Regions from separate parts of the Micromonospora sp. NBC_00858 genome, predicted to be linked through region 2. Evidence: riboswitches for the same ligand, from Rfam matches in the RefSeq annotation. Region 2 holds a riboswitch; the other holds the start of a gene.
What was found. A riboswitch is a leader RNA that binds a small molecule or an ion and turns the genes downstream of it on or off. The one in region 2 is predicted to bind thiamine pyrophosphate.
Positions count from the first base shown of each region.

Region 1: another riboswitch for thiamine pyrophosphate. It lies ahead of thiE (thiamine phosphate synthase); the one in region 2 lies ahead of OG990_RS00525 (ECF transporter S component).

Region 1 is NZ_CP108828.1:7,142,772-7,152,775, reverse strand. Features, by position in the region: gene thiC (phosphomethylpyrimidine synthase ThiC) at 1-610, opposite strand, end outside; gene thiD (bifunctional hydroxymethylpyrimidine kinase/phosphomethylpyrimidine kinase) at 628-1,413, opposite strand; gene OG990_RS33375 (thiamine phosphate synthase) at 1,410-2,030, opposite strand; gene OG990_RS33370 (thiazole synthase) at 2,144-2,923, opposite strand; gene thiS (sulfur carrier protein ThiS) at 2,920-3,120, opposite strand; gene thiO (glycine oxidase ThiO) at 3,111-4,319, opposite strand; gene thiE (thiamine phosphate synthase) at 4,313-4,939, opposite strand; TPP riboswitch at 4,934-5,043, opposite strand; gene OG990_RS33350 (ThuA domain-containing protein) at 5,354-10,004, shown strand, end outside.
Region 2 is NZ_CP108828.1:96,348-106,351, reverse strand. Features, by position in the region: gene OG990_RS00550 (acyl-CoA dehydrogenase family protein) at 1-280, opposite strand, end outside; gene OG990_RS00545 (DUF6328 family protein) at 401-901, opposite strand; gene OG990_RS00540 (SIS domain-containing protein) at 1,028-1,777, opposite strand; gene OG990_RS00535 (AAC(3) family N-acetyltransferase) at 1,774-2,580, opposite strand; gene OG990_RS00530 (alpha/beta fold hydrolase) at 2,609-3,439, opposite strand; TPP riboswitch at 3,546-3,650, shown strand; gene OG990_RS00525 (ECF transporter S component) at 3,727-4,317, shown strand; gene OG990_RS00520 (ABC transporter ATP-binding protein) at 4,428-5,843, shown strand; gene OG990_RS00515 (energy-coupling factor transporter transmembrane component T) at 5,863-6,663, shown strand; gene OG990_RS00510 (hypothetical protein) at 6,718-7,122, opposite strand; gene OG990_RS00505 (MTH1187 family thiamine-binding protein) at 7,414-7,710, shown strand; gene gndA (NADP-dependent phosphogluconate dehydrogenase) at 7,814-9,256, shown strand; gene OG990_RS00495 (pirin family protein) at 9,294-10,004, opposite strand, start outside.

The DNA of each region.
Region 1 (10,004 bases), 700 kb from region 2:
GGTAGATCGGCACCGTCCCGATCGGCACCGGCGAGTTCCGCACGATCGCCTCGCGGGTCTCGTGGATCCGCTTGCCGGTGGACAGGTCCATCACGGTGTCCGCACCCCAACGGGTGGCCCAGGTCAGCTTCTCCACCTCCTCGGCGACCGACGAGCTGACCGCCGAGGTACCGATGTTGGCGTTCACCTTGACCAGGAACGCCTTTCCGATGATCGCCGGCTCGCACTCCGGGTGGTTCACGTTGAGCGGCAGCACCGCCCGACCGGCCGCGATCTCGGCGCGGACGAACTCCGGGTCGACGTTCTCCCGGATCGCCACGAACTCCATCTCCGGCGTCACCACTCCGGCCCGCGCGTAGGCGAGCTGGGTCGGGCGGTGCCCGGCCACCCCGGCCAGTGGCGTACCCGCGCCCCGCACCGGGGCGACGTCACCCCGCTCGGCGATCCACCGACCCCGCAGCGGCAGCAGCCCCACCTCCGGGTCCGAGCCGGGGCCGGACGTGTCGTAGAGCCGTACCGGTGGATGGTCGCCGGTCAGCGCCACCTCGGCGAACGGCACCCGGAGATCCGGCCGCGACCCCTCGACATACACCTTGCCTCGTGCCTGCATGACAGCCTCCCTGGTGATCAAGCGGACCAGCCGAAGTGGTCCAGCGGCCCGCGTCCCGCGCCCAGCTCCCAACTCCGCGCGCCGGTCAGCGCGCGGAGCACGTATTCCTTGGCGGCCCCGACCGCCGCCGGCACCGGATCGCCCAGCGCGAGCCGCACGGCGATCGCCGCCGAGAACGAGCACCCGGTGCCGTGGGTGTGCCGGGTGGCAACGCGTGGGGCGCGCAGCAGGGTGGTCACGCCGCCGCCGTGCAGCACGTCGACCGCCTCTCCCCCGTCCAGGTCGCCGCCGGTGACCACCACGTGCTCCGGACCGCCGGCCGCGAGGGCCTCGGCGGCCACGACCATCCCGGCCACGTCGTCCACCGGGCGTCCGGTGATGGCCGCGGCTTCCGCGCAGTTCGGCGTCGCCACCCTGGCGTACGGAAGCAGCCGCTCCACCGCACTGACCACGCCGAGCCGGTGGCCGCTGGTGGCGACCAGCACCGGGTCGACGACGAGCTGGGGCAGCCGGCCGTCCCGAGCGGCCTCGGCCACCGCGTCGGCGACGGCGGGGGTGCCGAGCATCCCCGTCTTGACCGCGCGGACCGTGAAGTCGCTGAGCACGCTGTCGAGCTGTTCGGTGACCGTGCGCGGGGGCAGCGGCAGGACGGCGTCGACGCCCCGGGTGTTCTGTGCGGTGACGGCGGTGAGGACGCTGGTGCCGTACACGCCGAGCGCCGCGAAGACCTTGAGGTCGGCCTGGATGCCGGCGCCGCCGCCGGAGTCGGAGCCGGCGATGGTGAGCACTGTGCTCGGTGTCATCTCGGGTCTCCGGTGGTTGCGGTGGGGACCTGCGCGGCTCCGCGCCGGGTTTGCGTCATCGGGGTGACCGCCTTCTTGAAGGCTCTGGTCAGGGTCGTGGCTGCTTCGGTGGGGTCTTCGGCTCGCATGATCGCGCCGAGTACCGCTACTCCGATGGCTCCCGCCTCTACGCAGGCGGTGACCTGGGCCGGGGTTTCGATGCCTCCCAACGCGAGGGTCGGCACCGGGCTGGCCTGGATCAGTTCTTGCAGCCCTGCCGTGCCCAGGGGTGGGCCGTAGCCCGGCTTTGTCCTGGTGGGGTGGACCGGGGAGAGGGTGGTGTAGTGCTCGGTGGTCAGGCGGCGCAGCTCGGACTGGTTGTGGCAGGAGCGGCCGACCAGCGGGTGGGTCGGTGGCGGGTACGGACCGGCGGCGGGCAGGTGGACGGCGTCGCCGCCGAGCGGGTCGGGACCGGCCACGATCAGGGTTCCGCCGGCTTCGCTGAGGATCGCGCGCAGGTCGGCGGCCAGGGCGGCGCGCTCGGCGCGGGGCAGATCCTTCTCCCGCAGCACCACCCATCGCACTCCCCCAGCCACGGCCCCCGCCACGACCAGGTCAAGCGGCCCCCGCGCCACCAGCCGATCCGTCAACACCACGACGCCCGACGGCACGGTCCCCGTCGAGGTCTTGGAAGAATCCGGTCCAAGATCTGCGGGGCTTCGTCCCGGCGCAGACGGAGGTGGGGTGGGGGTCACAGGTCGGGTCTTCCCTCGTCCGGAGTGGACGGGAGGGCGTGGAAGCGGCGGGCGATTCGTCCGGCGCCTGCGGCCAGGCGGCCCGCCTCGACCGCGTACCGCATCGCGGTGGCCATCGTCACCGGGTCGGCGGCCCGGGTGACCGCACTGGCCAGCAGCACCGCGTCGCAGCCCAGTTCCATGGCCAGGGCCGCGTCGGACGCGGTGCCGATGCCGGCGTCGAGGATCACCGGCACGTCCACGCCCTGCCGGATCAGCCGGATGTGGTGCGGGTTGCCGATGCCGAGCCCCGAGCCGATCGGCGCGCCGGCCGGCATCACCGCGGCGCAGCCCACGTCGGCCAGCCGGCGCGCAAGCACGGGGTCGTCGCTGGTGTACGGCAGCACGGTGAAGCCGTCGGCGACCAACTCCTCGGCGGCGCGGAGCAGTTCCACCCCGTCGGGCAGCAGCGTCCGCTCGTCGCCGATCACCTCCAGCTTGATCCAGTCGGTGTCGAACGCGTCCCTGGCCAGTCGGGCCACCTTCACCGCCTCGGCGGCGGTGTAGCAGCCGGCGGTGTTCGGCAGCAGCCGTACCCCGCACCGGTCCAGCAGCTCCAACAGCCCACCGGCTGAGCCCGGGGCGGTGTCCACCCGGCGCAGTGCGAGGGTGACCAGCTCCGTGCCGGACGCCCGGATCGCCTGCTCCAGCACGTGCAGATTCGCGGCTCCGCCGGTGCCGAGGATCAGCCGCGAGGTGAACGTGACTCCGCCCAGCTCGAACGGCACGCCGCTCACCCGCCCTGCGCGGCGGTGAGCACCTCGACGCGGTCACCGTCGCGCAGCACCGTCGCCGGCCAGCCGGCCCGGGGCACCACCTCGCCGTTGACCGCGACCGCCACCCCGCGCTGCTGGGGTGCGACGTCGCGGACCAGGTCGGCCACCGACGCGCCACCTGGGACGCTGCGTCCGGCGCCGTTAACCGTCAACTCCATCGGTCCTCCTCCATCGTCCGATCGCCAACACCGACCGCACCGGACCCAGCCAGCCCACCGACACCGACCGCGCCGGTTGATTCCGGGGAGTTGCTGGAGAAGCGGTCAGGCCGGAAGGGCGCGAGCAGCGGATCGGGCACGCCGGTGGTCACCAGGTCGGCGATCAGGTCGGCGGTGACCGGGGTGAGCACGATGCCGTGCCGGTGGTGCCCGGTGGCGGCCAGCACGTCCGGCCGGCCGGGCAGCGGCCCGAGGATGGGCGCGTTGTCCGGGGTGCCCGGGCGCAGCCCGGCGACCGCCTCGACCAGGTCGTACTCGGCCAGCTCGGGGAGCAGGTCGACGCCGGCACGGAGCAGGCGCAGCACCGCGCCGGCGGTGACCGTGGTGTCCGACCGTTCCTCGACCGTCGCGCCGAGCACCACCTCGCCGTCGACGCGGGGCACCAGATAGACGTGCTCGCCGTCGGCGTACCCCCGGATCACGTGCCGGAAGCCCGGCGCGACGCCGTCGGGCGCGCGCAGCCGGAGGACCTGGCCCTTCACCGGCCGCACCGGCAGGCCGGTGAGGGCGGCCGCGCCGCACCCGGCGGCGACCACGGTGATCCGGGCGTCCACCTCGGAGAGGTGCCGGACCGGCTGCGGCACGAGCACCGCGCCGGCCCGCCGGGCGGCCGTGCGCAGCGCCGGCACCAGCAGCCGGGGGTCGACCTGGTGGTCGGTGGGCGCGAGCGCGCCGCCGCGCACCCGCGGGGCGAGCGCCGGCTCGCGGTCACGCAGCTCGGTGGGACGCAGCGGGGTCACCGGCAGTCCCAACCCCTGCTGGTACGCCCAGAGCCGGCGCGCCTCGGCCAGGTCGTCGCCGGTCAGCCCGACCATCAGGGTGCCCTCGGTCCGGTAGCCGAGCTCGGCGCCGGTCGCCTCGGTCAGCTCGGCGGCGAACGCCGGCCAGCGGGCGGCGGACGCCAGCAGCAACCCGGTCAACTGCCGTTCACCGAAGTACGCCTCGGCGACCGGGGAGAGCATGCCCGCGGCCACGGCCGACGCCCCCGAGCCGGAGGCTGGATCGTGCACCTCCACTCGCAGCCCGCGCGCGGCGCACCGCCAGGCGATCGCCAACCCGATCGGGCCCGCCCCCACCACCGCCACGTCCGGCCGGGCCCGGTCGTCGGATCGCGTCGACGGGGACCGGCCGGTCAGCACGTCAGTGCCCCGAGCAGCTCGGCGGTGGCCCGAGCGGGGTCGGCGGCAGCGGAGATCGCGCTGACGACGGCCACCCCGTACGCCCCGGCGTCCCGCAGCGCCGGCACCCGGTCGGCGGTCACCCCGCCGATCGCGATGACCGGCACGTCGACGGCGCCGGTGACCGCGCGTACCCCCGCTGGGCCGATCGGGTCGGGTAGCCCGGACTTGGTGCTGGTGGCGTGGCACGGCCCGACGCCCAGGTAGCTGGCCCCGGCGGCGACCGCCTCGACCGCCGTCCCCGGCGCGCGGGCGGTGGCTCCCAGCACACCGGTGGGGCCGAGCACCCGGCGAGCCGCGGCGACCGGCAGGTCGTCGGCCCCGACGTGCCCACCGGCGGCGCCCACCGCCAGCGCCACGTGCAGCCGGTCGTTGACCAGGCAGTTCGCCCCGTACGGCGCACAGAGCGCCAGCACCCGGCGGGCCAGGTCGTACGCCTCGCGGTCGGTGGCGGAGTCCTCGACCCGGACCTGCACCACCAGGTCGGCGCGGGCCGCCGTGAGGGCGGCCCGGACCACGGTGAGCGGATCCCGCCCGGGTCGGGTGTCGGTGATCAGATGCAGTCGCCCAAGGGACGGCACGGCAACTCTCCTCCCTGCGCCGGCATTACCCGGATCAGGTTCGACGGTCGGGGGCTGTCAGCCCCCCTCTCAGCCCGGTACACCGGGCTCCCGTGGGTTACTTGCGTGTCACCGTACGACAGTTCCGCCGGTCTGCCAAGGCGGGGTCGGCGGCTGGTCGGCGGGCCCGGCCGTGGCGCGTGGCGAGATCCGTTGGGCGCTTCATGCGGTCCTGTTCGGAATGTCGCCCGCCGTTGCAGAACCGTTACCCGTCGGCATCTTGCCCGACATTGATCCAGCCGAATTAATTTGTTCAGCGATTCGACAAAATGCTGGAGTGGACGCCCTGGCACGGCGCCCGCACCGGCTCCATCTGGGACGGTCTTCGGCGAGCCGGCCCCCGCGATCCCTGTCCACCGCGACATAGGAGGCGGCGTGTCCGATTCTCGTCGTGCCCGCGTACCCATCACTGCGACCCTGATCTCCCTTGCCCTCGCCTCGACGACCCTGTTCGGGCTGCCGGCGCAGGCGGCTCCGGCCGCCACGCAGGTCCCCCCACGAGAGGCGCCAGCCGCAGCCCCGGTCACCCAGGTGGTGCCGAAGGCGCCGAAGGCCGCGGCCGATCCCTTCTCCGTCCTGGTCTTCTCCAAGACCGCCGGTTTCCGGCACGACTCCATTCCCACCGGCATCGAGGCCATCCAACAGCTCGGCGTCGCCAACGGATTCACCGTGGACAACTCGGAGGACGGCGCCGCATTCAACGACGCCAACCTGGCCAAGTACAAGGCGGTGATCTGGCTCTCCACCACCGGCGACGTCCTCGACGCCGAGCAGCAGGCGGCGTTCGAGCGCTACGTGCGGGCCGGCGGCGGTTACGTCGGCATCCACGCCGCCTCGGACACCGAGTACAGCTGGTCCTGGTACGGCGACCTGGTCGGCGCGTACTTCGCCAACCACCCGGCCAACCAGCAGGCCACGGTCAAGGTGGAGGAGCACGCCCACCCGTCCACGACCGGATTGCCGGACCGTTGGTCCCGATTCGACGAGTGGTACAACTACCAGACCAACCCGCGGCCGGACGTGCACGTGCTGGCCAGCCTGGACGAGAAGACCTACACCCCGGGAGCTGGCGCGATGGGCGCCGACCACCCGATCGCCTGGTGCCAGGACTTCGACGGCGGCCGCTCCTGGTACACGGGGGGCGGGCACACCCGGGAGTCGTACGCCGAGCCGGAGTTCCTCAGCCACCTGCTCGGCGGCATCCGGACCGCCGCCGGCGTGGCGGACGCCGACTGTGGCGCCTCGAAGACCTCGAGCTTCGAGAAGGTCACGCTGGACAGCAACACCAGCAACCCGATGGAGCTGGACATCGCCCCGGACGGGCGGGTCTTCTACGTCGAGCGCGACGGCCGGGTGCAGATCGTCAAGCCGGACACCGGCAGCACTGTCACCGCCGTCGACCTGAACGTCTTCACCGGCAACGAGGACGGCCTGATCGGCATCCGGCTCGACCCGGACTTCGCCACCAACCACTGGGTCTACCTCTACTACGCGCCGAACGACGGTGTGGCGCGTAACCTGCTGTCCCGGTTCACCGTGACCGGCGACACCATCGACCCGGCCAGCGAGAAGCAGGTGCTGCGGGTCGACACGCAGCGCAACACCTGCTGCCACGCTGGCGGCAGCATGACCTTCGACGGGAACGGCAACCTCTACCTGGTCACCGGGGACAACACCAACCCGTTCGAGTCGGACGCGTTCACCCCGATCGACGAGCGGCCCGGCCGGCAGGACTACGACGCCCAGCGCACCTCCGGCAACACCAACGACCTGCGCGGCAAGGTGATCCGGATCCATCCGGAGGACGACGGGACGTACACCGTCCCGGACGGCAACCTCTTCCCGCAGGGGACCGAGAAGACCCGGCCGGAGATCTACGCGATGGGCTTCCGGAACCCGTTCCGGATCGGCATCGACCCCGGCACCAACACCCTCTACGTCGCCGACTACGGGCCGGACGCCAGTGCGGCCAACCCCAATCGCGGCCCCGAGGGCACGGTGGAGTGGAACATCGTCGGTACGCCCGGCAACTACGGCTGGCCGTACTGCACGGGGGCGAACTACGCCTACAACGACTACACGTTCCCGTCCGGCCCGAGCGGGGCGAAGTTCGACTGCGCGGCGCCGGTGAACAACTCGCCCAACAACACCGGCCTCACCGCCCTGCCGCCGGTCGTCCCGGCGACCGTCGACTACGACTACAGCGGCAACCCGCTCTTCCCCGAGATCGGCGGGGGCGGCGCACCGATGGCCGGCCCGGTCTACCGGTACGACGCCGACCTGAACTCGGACCGGAAGTGGCCCGCGTACTACGACGGCAAGGCGCTCTTCGGCGAGTGGAACCAGTCGAAGATGTACACCATGCAGGTGACCGCCGACGGCAAGTCGTTGGTGGACATCAACCAGTTGCTCACCGGGATGAGCCTGATCCGGCCGATGGACTTCGAGTTCGGCCCGGACGGCGCGCTCTACCTGATCGAGTGGGGCACCGGTTTCGGCGGCAACAACGACGACTCCGGCGTCTACCGGATCGACTACATCGCCGGTGACCGGGCACCGATCGCCATGGCGGACGCCACCCCCACCTCGGGACCGGCACCGCTGACGGTGGCCTTCACCAGCGCGGGCTCCCGCGACCCGGACGGTGGCACGCTCACCTACGCCTGGGCCTTCGGCGACGGCCAGACCTCCACCGAGGCGAACCCGACGCACACCTACGCCACGGCGGGCAGCTACACCGCCCAGCTCACCGTGACCAACCCGAAGGGCCGTACCGCGGTGGCCAACGTACCGGTCACCGTGGGCAACACCGCGCCGACCGTGACCATTGAGTTCCCGCCGGACGGCGGCTTCTTCGACTGGGGTGACCAGGTCCGCTACACGGTCAAGGTGACCGACCCGGAGGACGGGCAGATCGACTGCGACCGGGTGCAGCTCCAGGTGCTGCTCGGTCACGACGAGCACGCCCACCCGCTGGAGCAGCACACCGGCTGCACCGGCACGGTCCAGACGTCGCTCGCCTCCGGGCACGGCGCCGAGGCGAACGTCTTCGCGGTCTTCGAGGCCACCTACACCGACCAGGGCGGCACCGGCGGGGCCGGACCGCTCACCGGGCGGGCCATCGAGCAGTTGCAGCCCAAGCGCAAGCAGGCCGAGTACTTCACCGCCACCGGGCGGGCGCCGGTGAACACCGGCGGCGGCGACGCCGGCGTGCAGCGGGAGACCACCGGCGACACCGCCGGCGGCGGCCAGAACATCGGGTTCATCGAGGACGGCGACTGGTGGTCGCTCGCCCCGGCGGACCTCACCAACATCACCGACATCCGGTTCCGGGCCGCCTCGGCCACTTCCGGAGGCCGGATCGAGGTCCGCGCCGGTGCGGTCGACGGACCGGTGGTCGCCACGGCCACCGTCCCGGGCACCGGCGGGTGGCAGACGTACACGGACGTGACCGCGCCGGTGACCGGCGCCGGGAGCGGCACGCTGTACTTCGTCGCCCGGGACCCCAACGGTGGCGCGGGATCGCTGCTCAACGTCAACTGGATGGACTTCCTCGGCCGCGGCGTCACCGAGAACGCGCCGCCGGCGGTGAGCGCCACCGCCACCCCGGCCACCGGCACCGCGCCGGTAACCGTCGCCTTCGACGGCACGGCCACCGACGCCGAGGGTGACACCCCGCTGACGTACGCCTGGGACTTCGGCGACGGCGGCACGGCGACCACTGTGGACGCCAGCCACACCTACACCAGCCCGGGCACCTTCACCGCGACCCTCACGGTGACCGACAGCAAGGGCGCCAGGGCGTACGCCACGGTGCCGGTGCGGGTGGACGCGCCGAACACGTCCTGCTTCGGGGCGCGCTCGGACGACTTCACCGGCGCCAGCCTCGACAAGGGCCGGTGGACCAGCGTGGTCCGGGAGAACCAGCTCTACTCGGTCAGCGGAGGCGCGCTGCGGCTGCCCACGGCGGTGGGTGACCTCTACGGCGGCCGTAACGACGCCACCAACCTGGTGCTCCAGCCGGCTCCGACCGGGGCCTGGCAGGTGACCACCCGGGTCACCCTGCCGGTGACGACCAACTACCAGCAGGCCGGCCTGCTGGTGTACGGCGACGACGACAACTACGCCAAGCTGGACCTGCTCTACTCGGGCAGCCGGCGGGTGGAGTTCATCCGGGAGACGGCCGGCACGCCCCGCAACGAGGCTGCCGACAGCACCGCCGCACCGGCCGGTGACACGCTGCACCTGCGGATCACCAGCGACGGGACGACCCTGACCGCGGCCGTCTCGGCCGACGGCCAGACCTTCACCCCGGTCGGCCGGTCGGCCGCGCTCGACGGCATCACCAACCCGCGGATCGGGCTCTTCGCGCTCAACGGCGGCACCGAGGCGCCGGTGGTCGACGCGAGCTTCGACTGGTTCCAGATCACGCCGGACGCCCCGGCCGGGCCGGTCGAGCCGTCGGACGAGTTCACCGGCGACGCGCTGGACAAGTGCCGGTGGAACGCGATCCTGCGGGAGGACCCGAACGGTTACCGGGTCACCGGTGGCGCGCTGCGGGTCGACGTGCCCAACGGTGACATCTACGGCGGCGACAACACCGGGCCGAAGAACTTCATCCTCCAGACCGCGCCGTCCGGCGACTGGACCCTGGAGACGAAGGTCGACGGCAGCCTGCTGAACGAGCAGTACCAGCAGGCCGGCCTCATCGTGCTGGCCGACGACGACAACTACCTGAAGTTCGACTACATCGCGGACAATCAGCCCGGCCAGCCGGTGACGCGGCGGATCGAGTTCCGCAGCGAGATCGGCGGGACGGTCCAGAACCCGCAGCCGGAGGCGGGCAACCTGACCAGTGCGGTGTGGTACCTGCGGCTGGCCCGCAGCGGCGACACCTTCACTGCGTCGTACTCGGCCGACGGGGCAACCTGGACCGCGTTGACCGCGCTCACCAACAGCGCGGTCGGGGCCACCCCGAAGGTCGGGCTGTTCACCCTCGGCGCCAACCAGACCGCCTCGAAGACCG
Region 2 (10,004 bases):
GGAACCGGCCGAGGAAATCCTCTGCGCGGGCCACATCGGCCGGGTCGGAACGGGGCCACGGATCGATCAGGTCGAGCCGGAACCGGCCGAGGAACAACTCCTTGCCGAAGCTGGGCCGGTCCCAGACGGACTCCCGGGCGGCCTCGGCGACCTGCCGAGCCTCCTTCTCGGAGACCTGCCCGGCCTCTGCCGGCAGCGGCGCCGCGCCGCCCTGGGTGCTGGGGGTGGCGCCGGAGTCGGGGCCGTCCGGTGCAGGTCGGCTGTTCTGCGTCGTGGTCACGGCTGCCCCCTCGAAGCTCGGTGCGGCTGCGTCGACATGCGCGACTACCGTCACGCTACCCCCGGTTGTTACCCAGGGGTAGCGCTCCGTGAAGATCGAGTTCGGCCTCGCCCGACGACGTCAGTCGGCCAGGGCCCGCGGGTCGTCGTCGTCATCGTCGATGTCGTCCTCGCCCCAGTTGCGGCGGGCGAACGGCAGGAGCATCCAGAAGGTGAGGAACCAGAGCCCGGTCAGCGCGCTGAGCACGAAGGCGATCGGCCGGTCCAGCACGAAGTCGGTGATCAGCAGCACCGCGCTGACCATCGCGATCAGCATGAAGGCGAGGCCGCCGGTGGCCATCCGGTGGGCGAAACGGACCAGCTCCGGCTTGCGGCCCTGCCGGAACAGCGCCCGGTGGAACGCCACCGGGGAGATGATCATCGCGGTGGCGGCGGCCGCCGCGAGCAGCGCGACGATGTAGACGTCCCGCTGAAACTCGCTGGTCTGGGTGAAGCCGTTGCTGAACGGCAGGGTGAGCAGGAAGGCGAAGAGGATCTGCACGCCGGTCTGGGCGACCCGCAACTCCTGCAACAGGTCGGCGAAGTTGCGCTGCCAACGCTGCTTGTCGGTCTCCTTTGACACGTGCTACCTCCGGTGCGACGGTACTGCCGGCGATCCTGGCCGCCGGCAGCAACGCCAATGCCCCACCCGGCCGAGCACGAAACAGGTTCACGACACCAGTCGGTCACCTGCCCTGCCCGAGCGGGCTCAGGAGCCGCGCCGGATCCGGCCCGCGTACCGGGCCTCCAACTCCGCGTTGTGCGCGTCGCCGTCCGGGATGTTCGCCGACAGGTAGACCGGGGGCCGCTCCCCCGCCGCCAGCAACCGGGCCACCACCTCCACGGTGATCTGCTGGGCCAGCAGAGCCGCGGTGATCGAGGAGACCGCGCCGACCGCGCCACCGCCGGGCAGCGGCAGCGTCGCGTCGCCGTACGGTGCGCCGTTGTCGAGCACCACGTCGGCGAGGTCGGCCAGCTTGCGCCCGGACGGGTGCCGGGAGGCCATCCCACCGGAATGTTGTGCGGAGGTGATCGCCACCAGCCCGTGCCCGCGCTGCTTGACCAACGTGGCGAACTCCACCATCGCGCCGTTGACCCCGGAGTTCGAGGCGAGCACGAAGACGTCGGCGGGCCGCACCGGGGCAAGCTCGTAGAGCCGGTGCGCCACCGCCGGGTCCCGTTCCAGCAGCGGGCCGAGCCGCTCGGCCGGCTCCCCGCCGAGCAGCACCAGATCACGCAACGCGATCCGGTTGGTCGGCACCAGGCCACCGGCACGGCCGGCGATCTCCATGGCCAGCGCCTCCGAGTGCCCGGTGCCGAACGCGTGCACCACCCCGTCGGCGCGCACCGCGTCGGCGATCAGGTCGGCGGCCTGCTCCACCGCCGCCCGCTGGCTGGCGGCCACCCGGCCGATCGTCTCGGTCACCACGGCCAGGTAGTCCTCGGCACTCACGCTCATGCATCCTCCATCGTCCGGTTGCGGGCCAGCCAGTGCACCGCGAAGTCGACCGCCGCCCGCTGGCGCATCAACCTGCCGGTCCCGGTGCCGACCGGTCCGATGCGGACCGCCCCGGTGGCCTCCAGGTCCCGGCCCAACGCGCCGAAGTCGGTCTCGTCGAGCCGTACGTCCTGCCACCACACCCATTCGCGGCCACCATCGGCGGTACGCACCGCCCCGCCCAGCCGCTCCCTGGGCGGGGACGGTCGGCGGTACTCGGCGAGGTGCAGTGAGGTGTTCACGTCATGGTCCACGCCGAGCAGCAACACGTCGGCGTCCAGATCGTGGAGCCGGGCCAGCGGGGAGCCCTCGCCGAGCATGTCGGCCCGGTCGTGCCCGGCCACCACCTGATCGGCGGCCGGCCCGAGCGCGGCGAACGACACCTGCGGATGCGAGCTGCGCAGTGCGCCCGGCCAGCCACGGACCGTCTCGGCGAGCACACCCATGTACCGGCTCGGGGTGACCGCCGGGTCGAAGCCCGGCATCTCGGCGCGGATCAGCGGCCACCAGTCCGCCGGCACCGGCGGGTTGCGCCACTGCGCGGGGTCGCTGTTGTCGGGAGTGTGGGTGGGCACCACGAGGGTGCCGTCCGGGCCGAGGGCGTCGCGCAGGGCGAGCACCACCGCCTGCGGCCCGCCGCAGACGAAGCCCAGCGGGCGCAGCGCGGCGTGCACCAGCAGCGTTGCGCCGGGGCGTACGCCCAGCAGGCGCAGTTGCGCGGCGAGCGACCGCCGGGTGCCCGGCGTGCCGGCGTCCGTCGTCACAGTGGTCCTCCTCGCTGCCCGGCGCGGTTCAGGCCGCGCCGCCGACCCGGGCCAGGATCGCCTCGGCCAGCGGGCCCGGCGCGGCGTCCGGAATCCAGTGACTCACCCCGGGCAGTTGTACGAAGCGGTAATCCCCGGTCACGTTCGCGGCGCACGCCTCCGCGGCGGTCCGGCCGATGGCGATGTCCCGGTCGCTCCACAGGTACGTGGTGGGCACCGCGACCGGGCCGACGTCGGCCAGGTCGGCGCGCGACATCGCCCGGTACCAGTTCAGGGCGGCGGTGAGCGCTCCCGGCTCGCGCATCGGGTCCGCGTAGCGGGCCACCCGGGTCGCGTCGCCCACCCCGCCGAGCAGCTTGCGCAGCGCGGTCGCGTTCCACGCCAGCAGCACCTTCTCCGCCTTTTCCGGCTTGCGGAACAGCGCGATGTACGACGAGCGGGCCTTCTGCTGGCCGTCGTTGGCGAGCGCGTGTGCCATGGCCGCCGGATGGGGCACGGACACCGCGGTCAGCGTGTGGACCCGCTCGGGGTGCTCGGCGGCCATCGCCCACGCCACGACGGCGCCCCAGTCGTGGCCGACCAGGTGAACGGCGTCCAGGCCGAGAGCGTCGAGCACCGCCACCACGTCGGCGACCAGCTCGGGGATCCGGTACTCGGCGACCGCCGCCGGCCGGGCGCCCGGCGAGTAGCCCCGCTGGTCCAGCGCGTACGTGCGCAGCCCGCCGGCGTGCAGCGCCGGGACGACCTCGTCCCACTCACCGGAGTGCTGGGGGAAGCCGTGCAAAAGCACGACGGGTGCACCGCCCGATGGGCCACCGGTGCGTACCTCGAACGTGAGACCTCGCGCGTCGACCCGCATGATCGTCAGCCTACCCAGCCGGCGTGGTGGCGGGCCGGCCGCCGAGGTGGCGGACGTCCTGCTGGGCCGGCACCCCCGGTCGGTGCTAGCGTCACCGAGACAACTTCACATCCGACAGGGGAGCGCACAGCGCTGAGAGTGCGGGCACGCCCGCAGACCCTCGAACCTGATCTGGGTAATGCCAGCGCAGGGAGTTCGGTCGACCTCCAGCCGCGCCGCCGTCCGGTGCCAACCGGGCTGCGGCGTGCGTCTTCTCCTGGTTCGCATTCAGGACTGGGAGCATCCACATGAACCACACCGACACCAACCGCTGGCGCACCATCGACATCGTGGTCGCCTCGGTGATCGCGGTCGCCTTCGGCGTCATCTTTTGGGCCTGGGGCCTGGTCTGGAGTGCCACCGAGGGCGCCTTCGCCTTCTTCCCGCCGGCGCAGACCCTGCTCTACGGGGTCTGGCTGATGCCGGCCGTGCTCGGCGGCCTGGTCATCCGCAAGCCCGGCGCCGCGCTCTACTGCGAGACGGTGGCCGCGGTCCTCTCCGCGCTGCTCGGCAGCCAGTGGGCCGGCACGGTCATCCCGCAGGGCATCGTGCAGGGAATCGGCGCCGAGTTGGCCTTCGCCGCCTTCCGGTACCGGTCGTTCCGGCTGCCGACCGCGGTACTGGCCGGCGCGCTGACCGGGCTCAGCGCCGCCCTGTTCGACTTCTTCGTCTGGAACGTCGACTACGCGCTCACCGACTACCGCATCCCGTACGCACTGCTCACCATCGTCAGCGCCACGGTGCTCGCCGGCGCCGGCGGTTGGCTGCTCACCCGCGCCCTGGCCAACACCGGCGTCCTCGACCGCTTCCCGGTAGCCCGCGACCGCCCCGCCATCTGACCATCCGTGTCGATCATGAGGTTGACCGGCGGATTGATCTTCGAAACACCCGCCAATCTCATGATCGACCGGGCAGGGTGGACCGGACGCGGAGTGGGGGTGTGGGTGCGGTGAGCGGGGTGCAGTTGCGGGGGTTCGGCTGGCGGCACGCCGGGCGCCTCGCCTGGGCGGTGCGTGGGGTGGACCTGCGGGTCGAGGTTGGGGAGCGGGTGCTGCTGCTCGGGCCCTCGGGGGCCGGCAAGAGCACCCTGCTCAGCGCACTGGCCGGGCTGCTACCCGAGGACTCCGGCGAGCAGGAGGGCACGGTCGAGATCGACGGGCTCGACCCGCGCAAGGGGCGGGAACGGGTCGGCATCGTCTTCCAGGACCCGGAGACCCAGTTGGTGATGGCCCGCTGCGGCGACGACGTCGCGTTCGGGTTGGAGAACCGGGGCGTGCCGGCCGACGAGATCTGGCCCCGGGTGGACGAGGCCCTGCATCGGGTCGGCTTCCCGTACTCCCGGGACCGGAACACCGCCGCGCTCTCCGGCGGCGAGCAGCAACGCCTCGCCCTGGCCGGCGCGCTGGCGCTGCGACCCGGCCTGCTCCTGCTCGACGAGCCGACCGCCAACCTCGACCCGGCCGGCGCCGACCTGGTCCGGCGGGCGGTGGCCGGCGCGCTGGACGCGGACACCACGCTGATCCTGGTGGAGCACCGGGTCACCGAGGCGCTGCCCCTGGTCGACCGGGTCGTCGTCCTGGAGCCCGGCGGCGGGGTCCGCGCGGACGGCCCGCCCGCGGCGGTCTTCGCCGCGCACGGCGACGCCCTCGCCGCCGAGGGTGTCTGGGTGCCGGGTCACCCCATCGCGCCCCGGCCGGCGACCGCCGCCCCCGGCGAGCTGTTGCTCACCACCGACCGGCTCGGCCTGCCGCCCCGGCTGGGCCCCACCGACCTGGCGGTACGCGCCGGCGAGGCGCTCGCCGTACGCGGGCCCAACGGCGCCGGCAAGTCGACCCTGGCACTGCTGCTCGGCGGGCTGCTCCGGCCGGGCGTCGGCCGGGTCACCGCGTCCGCCGAGCTGGCCGGGCCGGATCAGCGCACTCCCCCGCACCGGTGGCGGGCACCCGCGCTGGCCCGGCGGATCGGGTCGGTCTTCCAGGATCCGGAGCACCAGTTCGTCACCAGCACGGTCTTCGACGAGTTGGCGCTCGGCCCGCGCCGGACCGGCCAACCCGAGGCGGCCGTCAAGGAGACCGTGGCCGGGCTGCTGGACCGGCTGCGGCTGACCCGGCTCGCCGCTGCCAACCCGTACACCCTCTCCGGTGGCGAGGCGCGGCGGCTGAGCGTGGCGACCGCCCTGGCCACCGCGCCCCGTCTGCTGATCTGCGACGAACCCACCTTCGGCCAGGACCGACGCACCTGGCGGGAGTTGGTCGACCTCTTCGCCGACCTGCGCGACGCCGGACACGGCGTCGTCACGGTCACCCACGACGCGGACTTCGTCGCCGCGCTCGCCGACCGCACCGTCACCCTGGAGCGATCGTGACCAGCGGGGGCGACAACCGATGATCAGCATCGAGCCGGTCGCCGCGCCCGGTGCGCCGCTGGCCCGCCGCAACCCGGTGGCGAAGGTGGCCGCCGCACTGCTCTTCTCGTTCATCCTGCTGGCCACCCTGGACCCGGTGGCCCCGGCGATCGCCATCGCGGTCGAACTCGCCGTGCTGCCGCTGTTCGGCATCCGCTACCGGGTGCTGGCCCGGCGAGCGTGGCCGCTGCTGGTCAGTGCCGCCGGCATCCTGATCACCCTGGTGCTGTTCGCCGCCGACCGGTCCGGCCGGGTCCTGCTGGACGCGGGACCGGTGCTGGTGACCACCGGAGTGCTGCTCACCGCGCTCGGCCTGGTGCTGCGGGTGCTCGCGGTGGCCCTGCCCGGCGTGATCGTCTTCGCCACCACCGATCCCACCGACCTGGCCGACGCGCTGATCCAGAACGCGAAGGCGCCAGCCCGGTTCGCCATCGGGGCGCTGGCCGCGTTCCGGCTGGTGCCGCTGCTCGGTCAGGAGTGGCAGATGATCAGCATGGCCCGGCGGGCGCGTGGCGTCGACGCCGGGCGCAACCCGGTGGCGAAGCTGCGGCTGTTCACCTCCACGGCGTTCGCGCTGTTGGTCGGTGCGATCCGCCGGGGCACCCGGCTGGCCGTGGCGATGGACGCGCGCGGATTCGACGCCGGCACGCCGCGTACCGTGGCCCGCCGTCAGCCCTTCACCCGCGCCGACACCCTGCTGATCGTCGCCGCAGCGGTGCTGGCCGGCACCGCCCTGACCACCAGCATCCTCCTGGGAACCTTCCGCCCCCTGATCGGCTGACCCCACCCCACCCACAGCAGAGCTGAGGGCGGGGCGGGGCCGACAAGGGTTGGTTCAGCTGCGGCGGAAGGCGTAGCGGCGGGGTTGGCCGGCGCGTTGGCTACGGCCGCCAGCGGAGCGGGGGCCGCCGCCCTGCGGCGGTCCGGCCGTCGGTGCCGCTGGCCGTTCGGCCGCCGGCAGGTCGACCACCGCCGGCACGTTGACCACCGGCGGCACCTCGATCCCTGCCGGCACCTCGGTTGCCGTCGGCAGGTCGGCCAGCGGCAACAGGTCGACCGGCCCCGCCGGCTCGGTCGGCAGCGCCGACCCGACCAGCATGGCCGGAAGGGCCGGCTCGACCGGTGGGAGGTCGGGACGGGTCAGCGGTAGCGGCAGCGAGCCACGGCCGGCCGCCGGGTCGGTGCCGGGCGGCGTCGGTGCGGGGGTACGGGACTTCTTCGGGTTGCGCCTGGCTGGCATCCGGGCCTCCTTCGGGCCGATCGACACGGCCGGTCCCGCGCTCCGGCGGTCGGTCGGTTCGGCTGGTGACCGTCGCAGCGTGACGGTCGAACGGGGAAGGGACTGCTCACCGGGGTCGAGCAGGGCCAGCACCGCCGCACGGCGGGTGGGGATGCGGGACGCCCGGGAGCGCACGGACCGCGGCGCGGGGCGGCGGGCCGGCTCGGAGAGTGGGGCGTCAGATGCGCATGCCCAGACGCTATCCCGTTGGCGGGCACCGGCGCATCCGGTTTTCCTGGCACGATCGGCACCATGCTGATCGCGTTCTCGATTACCCCGCTCGGTGTCGGTGAGTCCGTCGGTGACCTGGTGGCCGAGGCGGTGCGGGTGGTCCGCGAGTCCGGCCTGCCCAACCGGACGGATGCCATGTTCACCACCGTCGAGGGCGAGTGGGACGAGGTGATGGCGGTGGTGAAGCGGGCGGTCGACGTGGTGGCCGCGCAGGCGCCCCGGGTGAGTGTGGTGCTCAAGGCCGACATCCGGCCGGGAGTGACCGACGCGCTCACCGCGAAGGTGGCCCACGTGGAGGATCGGTTGGCCCAGGGCTGAGCGCTACCGGCCGGTGACCGGCTGTCGACGACGACGCCCGCACTCCCACGCACCGCGATACGGTCGCAGCACGGCAGTGCGACGGTGAGAGGTGGCGGCACGGATGGCTGAGCAGGCGACGGCGCAGATCGGTGTGACCGGGCTGGCGGTGATGGGCCGCAATCTGGCCCGCAACCTGGCCCGCAACGGCTTCACCGTGGCGGTGCACAACCGTTCGCCTGCGCGCACCCGCAGCCTGATCGCCGAGCACGGCGACGAGGGCACGTTCGTGCCCGGCGAGTCGATGACCGACTTCGTGGCGTCGCTGGAACGACCCCGCGCGGTGATCGTGATGGTCAAGGCGGGTGCGCCCACCGACGCGGTGATCGACGAGCTGGTGCCGCTGCTGGATGAGGGCGACATCATCGTCGACTGCGGTAACGCCCACTTCGCCGACACGCGTCGCCGGGAGGAGTCGCTCCGGGCGCGAGGGCTGCACTTCAGCGGCACCGGTGTCTCCGGCGGCGAGGAGGGCGCGCTGCTCGGGCCGAGCATCATGCCGGGCGGCTCCGCCGAGTCGTACGCCAAGCTCGGGCCGATGTTCGAGAAGATCGCCGCGCACGTGGACGGCGTCCCGTGCTGCACGCACATCGGGCCGGACGGCGCCGGGCACTTCGTCAAGATGGTGCACAACGGCATCGAGTACGCCGACATGCAGCTCATCGCCGAGGCGTACGACCTGCTCCGGGCTGGCCTGGACGCGGAGCCGGCGGAGATCGCGGAGATCTTCCGCGACTGGAACAGCGGCGAGCTGGAGTCCTTCCTCATCGAGATCACCGCCGACGTGCTGGCTCACCGCGATTCCGCCACCGGCCGGCCCTTCGTGGACGTGGTGCAGGACCGGGCCGAGCAGAAGGGCACCGGGCGGTGGACCGTGCAGAGCGCGCTGGACCTGGGCATCCCGATCACCGGGATCGCGGAGGCAACCTTCGCCCGCTCGCTCTCCGGGCACGTCGACCAGCGCGAGGCGGCCCGCCGGGCGTTCCCGGACGCCGGTGAGAAGTGGCAGGTGGCCGACCGGGAGGCGTTCATCGAGGATGTCCGCCGCGCGCTGCTCGCCTCGAAGATCGTCGCGTACGCGCAGGGCTTCGACCACATCCGCGCCGGCAGCCAGGAGTACGACTGGAACATCGACCTCGGCGGCACGGCGACCATCTGGCGGGGCGGCTGCATCATCCGGGCCCGCTTCCTGAACCGGATCCGCGAGGCGTACGACGAGCAGCCCGACCTGCCGACGTTGCTGGTGGCGCCGTACTTCGCCGACGCGGTCGGTGCCGGCGTGCCGAGCTGGCGGCGGGTGGTGGCCGACGCGGTCCGGGCCGGAGTGCCGACGCCGGCGTTCTCGTCGTCGCTGGCGTACTTCGACGCGCTGCGCGCCGAGCGGCTGCCCGCCGCGTTGATCCAGGGCCTGCGGGACAACTTCGGTGCGCACACCTACCAGCGCGTCGACCGCGAGGGCTCGTTCCACACCACCTGGGCGGGAGAGCGCACCGAATCCCCCGCCTGACGGCGTGCGCCTGGCCTCTCCCCGTCTCGGGGCGGGGTCAGGCGATGGTCGCGTGCATCTCCCAGACGAGGATCTCGGCCGGCTCGTCCGCGGTGACCCGACGGCCGCCGGTCGCGGTGAGTCGGGCCGCGTCGCCGGTGCCGAGGGGGCCGCTGCCCTCCAGGGCCACCGTGCCGTTGGGCACGTACAGGTGCACGAAGGGCGCATCCGGGATAGTGACCTCGTCGCCGGGGCCGAGCCGGGCGGCGTGCAGGGTGGCGTACCGGTTGCGGATCCGGATCGCGGACGCCCCGTCGTAGCGGTCCATTCCGGAGGCGATCGGGACCAGGCCGCCGCGCAGCAGTTCGTCCTCGATCTCCAACTGCTCGTAGCCGGGGTCGACGCCCTGCTCGTCGGGGAGCACCCACATCTGCACGAAGTGCACCGGGTCGCTGTGTGGCGCCTGGTTGTTGAGTCGCCAGGCGTCGTTCTTCTCCGAGTGCAGGATGCCGGTGCCGGCGCTCATCCGCTGGGCCAGCCCCGGGTAGATCACCCCGGAGTGGCCGGTGGAGTCCTGGTGCACCAGGGAGCCGCGCAGCACCCAGGTGACGATCTCCATGTCCTCGTGCGGGTGGGTCTCGAAGCCGGCACCGGGGCGGACCACGTCGTCGTTGTTGACCAGCAGCAGACCGTGGTGGGTGTTGGCCGGGTCGTAGTGCCGGGAGAACGAGAAGGAGTGCTTCGAGTCCAGCCAGGAGATCCTGGTGGC